3 regions of the Pseudomonas sp. 1L-C-7-B-C1 genome follow, and region 2 is predicted to be linked to each of the others. Evidence: riboswitches for the same ligand, from Rfam matches in the RefSeq annotation. Region 2 holds a riboswitch; each other region holds the start of a gene.

Region 1 (2,258 bases), on a different contig from region 2:
CTTGCAGGAATTGCTCGATGTGCCGGTGGTGGACATCACCGAAGCCGCGGCCAGCCTGGCGATGCTGCTGGGGCATAAATACGCCGTGGTCACGACGCTGGACCGCACCGTGCCGCTGATCGAAGACCGTTTGAAGCTGGCCGGCGTGTACGAGCGCTGCGCGTCGGTGCGGGCCAGTGGCATGAGCGTACTGGAGCTGGAAGAATCGCCCGAGCGTGCGGTCGAAGCCATCGTTGAGCAGGCCCTCGACGCGGTGACCCGCGACAAGGCCGAAGTGATCTGCCTGGGCTGCGGCGGCATGGCCGGGCTGGATCAACTCATCCGCGACCGCGCCGGCGTGCCCGTGGTGGATGGCGTCACCGCAGCGGTGGCGCTGGCCGAATCGCTGGTGCGTCTGGGGTTGAAGACCTCGAAAGTGCGGACCTATGCGACGCCTCGGCCGAAGAAGATCGTCGGTTGGCCGTTTAAGCTGTAGGCAGCCCCTCTGGACTTACGAAGAGCGCGCACGAACCCTTGTAGGAGTGAGCTTGCTCGCGAAGACTGCATCCTGGCCACTGAAGATTTAGCGGATGTGCCGGCCTCTTCGCGAGCAAGCTCACTCCCACAGGTATTAGCCTCTGCCACACCGCCGCCGCATTCGCCTCCACCCGCCGAATCGTTTAGTATCCCCGCCGCCGGTTTCCACTCGGAATTAATAGGGAATCCCCAGGCGCGCTGCGCGCTGAAACGGAACTGTCCCCGCAACTGTAGGCGCTGAGCCCTGCTTCCTGTTTGCCACTGGGTGACCCCGGGAAGGCCGAAGCATAGCGATGATGCGCCAGTCAGGAGACCTGCCGGCCAGCATATTCATTCACCGGCGGGGTGTCCGGGGAAGGACTCCCGTTCGCGCGTCGCTCGCGCACGCTGTGCTCGCCCTCATCGTAGGGGCGCCCGTCGGGTGGACTTTCCAGCGCCTGCTTCGCCAAGCACTCAGGCTTTCTGGAGATCGCTGTTCATGCCGCTGCGCCGCCTCGCCGCCCTGCTCGTCACGCTGACTTTGCCCACCGCCGGTTTCGCGGCGTCGACGGCCTACCCTTTGACCGTGGACAACTGCGGCGAACCGCTGACCTTCACCCATGCCCCGCAGAAAACCGTCACCATCGGCCAGGCCGCCACCGAGATGCTCTACGCCCTCGGCCTGGGCCCCAACGTGATCGGCACTTCGCTGTGGTTCAATCCCGTGCTGCCCCAGTACCAAACCCTCAACGACGGCATCGAGCGCCTGGCCGACAACGCGCCGAGTTTTGAATCAGTGATCGGCAAACGCCCGGATTTCGTGCCGGTGCAGTTTGAGTGGATGGTCGGGCCCCAGGGCGCGGTCGGCACCCGCGAGCAGTTTCGCGATCTGGGCATCCCGACCTACATCCTGCCGTCCGATTGCGAGGGCAAGAACAACCGGGTTGGCGCTGACGGCACGCGCCTCGAAGCCTTCCGCATCGACACCCTGTACAAAAGCCTGCGTCAGCTGGCGCAGATCTTCGACGTGCAGGACCGTGGCGAGCAATTGATCACGGGTTACCAAACCCGGCTGGCCCAGGCGGTGACGCAAGCGAAAGCCCATGACAATCCACCCGTCTCGGCGGTGTTCTGGTTTTCCAGCCCGGACATCAACGTCGACCCTTACGTGGCCGGGCGCAAGGGCATCCCCAACTTCATGCTCGACACCCTCGGCATGCGTAACGTCATCGACTCCGATGAGGAATGGCCGACCGTGGGCTGGGAAACCATCGCCAAGGCCAACCCGACCGTGCTGGTCATCGCACGCATGGACCGTCGCCGCTTCCCGGCCGACGATCACGAGAAGAAGCTGGCGTTTCTCCGCTCCGACCCTGTCACCCGCAACATGGACGCGGTGAAAAACAATCGCATCGTGATCATGGACGCCAGCGCCATGGAGTCCAGCGTGCGGCTGTTTGACGGCATCGAGCAACTGGCTCAGGCCACTCAAGCGCAATGACGTCATTCAGCATGCCCCGGTCGAGCGTCGTCCGAATCTTCGGCCACGGTGCCTGGGCCCTCGCGTTGATGGCGTTGGCGGTGCTGGCGGGCGTGGCGATTGGCGAGACGTCGATCAGCCTGCCGGTGATCGTTCAGGTGCTGGCCAACAAGCTGTGGGCCGCGGGTTTTCCTCTCGACCCTATCGACGAGGGCATCGTCTGGAATTACCGCCTGACCCGGGCCATCGTTGCCGCGACCTGCGGCGCAGGGCTGGCGGTGTC
Region 2 (2,258 bases):
GATGGCGATTTTCACCCCGGCCAGCAGCGGTTCGGCCGGCACGAATTCCGGCGCGGTAAAGGTCACGGACGGTGGCAAGGTGGCGTCGCAGGTGCTGGCCAGCGCGGTGGCGGCAGCGTCGAGGCGCATGTCCAGGTCATTCAATTCGCTGGCCTGCACCAGGCCGAGGTGCCGGCTGGGCAGCTCAATGCCGGTTTCACGGGACAGCGCGCCGTACCAGCGCAGGCCTTCGGTCAGGCTGCCTTCCAGCAACTGCGCGTGGCGCACCGTACCGACGCGATTGGCCAGCACGCCGGCGAACGGCAGATCCGGCTGATAGCGCGCCAGTCCCAGCGCCAAAGCGCCGAAGGTCTGGGCCATGGCCGTGCCGTCAATCACGCCCAGCACCGGCACGCCGAAACGCCGCGCCAGGTCGGCGCTGGAGGGGGTGCCGTCGAACAAGCCCATGACGCCTTCGATGAGGATCAGGTCGGCATCGGCAGCGGCTTCCCATAAAAGGCGCCGGCTTTCGTCCTCGCCGATCATCCACATGTCCAGTTGGTACACCGGATGGCCGCTGGCGCGTTCAAGAATCATCGGGTCGAGAAAGTCCGGCCCACATTTGAACACGCGCACCTTGCGCCCCTGATTGCGGTGCAGACGGGCCAGTGCGGCAGTGACGGTGGTTTTGCCCTGACCGGACGCCGGCGCTGCGATCAGCACTGCCGGGCAGTGCCGGGGTTGACGCTCACTCACAGTTCGATGCCTTTCTGGGCCTTGATGCCGGCTTGAAAGGCATGCTTGACCACGCCGATTTCGGACACGGTGTCTGAAAGGTCGATCAATTCATGCTTCGCCCCGCGACCGGTGACGATCACATGCTGCATCGGTGGCCGTGCCTGCAGATCGCTCAGCACCTGCTCCAGGTCCAGATAACCGTGCTTGAGGGCGATGTTCAGCTCATCGAGCACGACCATACCGATGGACGCGTCCTTGAGCATCTCCCGGGCCACGGCCCAGGCGGCTTCGGCGGCGGCGATGTCACGCTGGCGGTCCTGGGTTTCCCAGGTGAAGCCCTCGCCCATCACGTGGTAACGCACTTGTTCAGGGAAGCGGCGGAAGAACAGCTCTTCGCCGGTGCTGTGGCGGCCTTTGATGAACTGAACGACGCCGCACTGCATGCCGTGGCCCATGGCGCGGGCGAGCATGCCGAACGCCGAACTGCTCTTGCCTTTGCCGTTGCCGGTCAGCACCAACAGCAATCCGCATTCATTCGGCGCGCTGGAAATGCGCTCGTCCATCACCGCCTTTTTGCGCAGCATGCGCGCCAGGTGGCGTTCGTCACGTTCGGGGGATTCGCTCATCTCAGCTCTCCGCTTGAGGGCAGGTGTGGCAGACGGAGGGCACGGGCAAAGACTGTCAGCAGGCACCGGACAAGGCCGGCCTGCAGCAGAGCATCGCCCTCCGTGATGCTGTTCGATGGATCAGGCCGGTCTCCGGACTCATGAGTTGCCACAAGCGTGGCAGGCCATGCGCCTTCCCATGTTCAGCGAACACAGTGGCATCGTGCGTGGCCCAGACTCATTTACCGTTGCGGAGGCAGCGCCGGAATTGATCGCACGAGCAATCGCACCGGCTTCCCTGTTTCACCCTGTGGACCAACGAAGTCCCGGGCACCTGAAACATGGCGCGAAGGTTAGAGGGTTGACTGGGGAGCGTCAATCGAACCGTGGGCAGAGCGCCCACGGGTTTACGGGATTTCACCCTGAAAGGCACAGGTGTTCATGCAGCAACAGCCCATGAACACATTGCCTCAGAAGCGACTATTGCCTGGCGAGGTTCGATGGCTGGATAACGCGTTTGGCGTTCAGCCAGGCTTTTTGCCAATAGGGCTTGTCGAGGCTGTCGAGTTTGACGGTGCCGCCGGTGGCTGGTGCGTGAACGAATCGCCCTTCCCCGACGTAGATGCCGGCATGGCTGACGTGGGAGCCGCCGCTGGTGGCGAAGAACACCAGATCACCGGTCTGCAGCTGACTGCGATCGATGTCAGGACCGCGCAGGGTGATCATATCCCGTGTCGACCGCGGCAAGGTGATCCCCGCCGCATCGTGGTAGACGTAGCCGATCAGGCCACTGCAATCGAATCCCGAATCAGGCGTGTTGCCGCCCCAGCGATAGGGCGTGCCAACGAGGCCGATCGCGCGCAACAAGACGTCGTCGGCGAGCGGTGAAGCAAACTGGGGAGGAGCGGAAACCACAGGCCGATAGACGACCTTGCG
Region 3 (2,258 bases), on a different contig from region 2:
GCGCCGAACAGCCGCGCTGGCAGCCCAGACCGACCACCCACAGCGGCCGTTCGCGCAACTCGTTCACAGAGCAGGGTTCAAACCGGCTTGCGTCGCGGGCGTGTCACTGCGACGAAACAGCCAGGCGCTGATCCAGCCCAGGGCAATCCAGAAAACCGCATTGGTCAGCAGCGACGCAATCTTGAATTGCGCTTCAAGGGCTTCCGGGGCGAGTGCCGAATGCACCGCCGGCTGAGGGGCGCCGACGATATGCGGCACCACCAGAATCATTGCGCCCACAACCTTCAAAAGCCAGTGCCGGGCAAACACCAACAACGCCAACCCTGCAGCCGTGGAGGCAGCAGTGCCCACCCACCAGATCTGCCGTTGGGTCAGGTCCGCCGCGACGGTGCCGGGCAGTTCGGGCGGCAAACCAAGAGTGGGCGCCAGCACGAATACCGCATAACCGGCCAATCCCCACATCACGCCTTCGCGGGCACTGGTCGGCGTACGCAGGGTGTACAGCGCCGCCAGCATCAAGGCGAACCCGACCGCGACCACCAGATTACCGCCGGTGGTGGACAGCACGCGCTGCCAGCCGTCTTCCGGCTCCCAGGCTTCGGCGTCATGGACGTGGCCGGCTATCGCACCGTCGCCGTGCTCGTGCATCTCAGTAGCCGGGGCCTTTTCGTAGGTCTCCGCCTGCAGGATCAGTGGCGCCACCGAGAAGCTCTGCAGCAGTGTCAACAACAGGGCGGCGAGCAGTCCGGTGAACCCGGCCGTTTGCGCAATTCGCTTGAACATGGCGGCAGGTCTCAATGGCAAGGGAAGGCGGAGCTGTGACGGGTGTCGTGTGCCGCGTTGTGCACCGCATCGATGTGGGAGAAACCGGCGAAGTACACCAGAAATGCGCCGAGAAACATCGCGCTGACGGCGGCAACAAGGCGCTGGCTTTGCGTGGCAGTCACGGCCGTTGTGGTGTTGCCGGCGGTGCCGGACGTCTGGCGGGGTGTGCTGATGGACATGGCGCTTCCCTCTGAAGTGGTTTCAGCGGACGGAAAGGCGCAAGGGCACCGCAGGCGAATGCCGGCAGTGCTCAACAGCGCCCGCCCACCGCGGGTTGTTATGGTGTGTTGTCGGGCCGGTCTCCGGGCTCGCGAGGGGCACATGCATCAGCCGTTACAGCCATCGTGCCTTCAAGAATCGCCTTCCCATATCGATGCCGACACAGTGGATCTGACTCTTCACTCGCTTACCGTTGCGGGGGCAGCACCGGACTGATGCACACCCGAAGGTCTGCACGCACCGGTTTCCCGTTTCACCCTGTGAAGGGCACCCGTAACAAGGTGTGTAGAAGACCACGCACGGTTCGTGTCGTCAATCGTGGGGTCATTCGCTGCGTCAATCGGCGCGGCAATCACTGCAACGGCGCGATTGACCGGCCTGCGGTCACTGCGTAGCCTTGCGCACTTGAGGTTCGCCGGCCGCCTTTTCATGTATCAAGGCCACCGGCGCTAAGAAGGGAATGCGGTTTCAAGCCGCAGCTGCCCCCGCAACTGTAAACGGACAGGTTCATTGCACAGCCACTGCGCGAGCGGGAAGGCGCGATGAATGCCAGTCGCCTGACGATGCCTGTCAGCAACCGGCCGCCGTGAGCCAGGAGACCTGCCTCGAATCGGACCGCTTGCAAGCGGCCGAGGCATTCCACTACAACCGGGCGGGGTGATCCGGTGGCGAATCGAACCGCGCGCCTGCTTCCGCCGGCCTGCGCTGTTTTCGTCCTCGTTGCCCCGCCGCACGCCTGAGGGCAACCGATGAAAACACTGGCCAAACTTCCCGTCACCATCGTCACCGGCTTTCTCGGCTCGGGCAAAACCACCTTGCTGCGGCACATGCTCGACAACGCCGAAGGCCGACGCATCGCCGTCATCGTCAATGAATTCGGCGAGTTGGGCATCGACGGCGACATCCTCAAGCAGTGCACCATCGGCTGCACCGAAGAAGAGGCCGTCGGTCGCGTCTACGAACTGGCCAACGGCTGCCTGTGCTGCACCGTTCAGGAAGAGTTCTTCCCGGTGATGCAGGAGCTGGTCGCCCGCCGCGGCGATCTCGATCACATCCTCATCGAAACCTCGGGCCTGGCCCTGCCGAAGCCGCTGGTGCAAGCCTTTCAGTGGCCGGAAATTCGCAACGCCTGCACCGTCGACGCGGTGATCACCGTGGTCGACAGCCCGGCCGTGATCGCCGGCACCTTCGCCGCGTTCCCGGATCAGGTCGAC

The links. Region 2 has a riboswitch for cobalamin ahead of cobO (cob(I)yrinic acid a,c-diamide adenosyltransferase). Riboswitches for the same ligand answer to the same signal wherever they lie in the genome.
Region 1: linked by a shared signal. The riboswitch ahead of AC0Z8Z_RS18985 (ABC transporter substrate-binding protein) and the one ahead of cobO (cob(I)yrinic acid a,c-diamide adenosyltransferase) in region 2 are both predicted to bind cobalamin.
Region 3: linked by a shared signal. The riboswitch ahead of AC0Z8Z_RS12720 (CbtB domain-containing protein) and the one ahead of cobO (cob(I)yrinic acid a,c-diamide adenosyltransferase) in region 2 are both predicted to bind cobalamin.

The regions. Positions count from the first base shown of each region.
Region 1 covers NZ_JBXAWH010000012.1:150,391-152,648, reverse strand. Annotated here, with positions in the region: gene AC0Z8Z_RS18990 (aspartate/glutamate racemase family protein) at 1-475, shown strand, start outside; cobalamin riboswitch at 659-852, shown strand; gene AC0Z8Z_RS18985 (ABC transporter substrate-binding protein) at 995-1,996, shown strand; gene AC0Z8Z_RS18980 (FecCD family ABC transporter permease) at 2,065-2,258, shown strand, end outside.
Region 2 covers NZ_JBXAWH010000011.1:218,138-220,395, forward strand. Annotated here, with positions in the region: gene AC0Z8Z_RS18175 (cobyrinic acid a,c-diamide synthase CobB) at 1-735, opposite strand, end outside; gene cobO (cob(I)yrinic acid a,c-diamide adenosyltransferase) at 732-1,343, opposite strand; cobalamin riboswitch at 1,450-1,675, opposite strand; gene AC0Z8Z_RS18185 (C40 family peptidase) at 1,803-2,258, opposite strand, start outside.
Region 3 covers NZ_JBXAWH010000007.1:91,488-93,745, reverse strand. Annotated here, with positions in the region: gene AC0Z8Z_RS12730 (cobalamin biosynthesis protein) at 1-67, opposite strand, end outside; gene AC0Z8Z_RS12725 (CbtA family protein) at 64-783, opposite strand; gene AC0Z8Z_RS12720 (CbtB domain-containing protein) at 795-1,004, opposite strand; cobalamin riboswitch at 1,102-1,334, opposite strand; cobalamin riboswitch at 1,436-1,666, shown strand; gene cobW (cobalamin biosynthesis protein CobW) at 1,794-2,258, shown strand, end outside.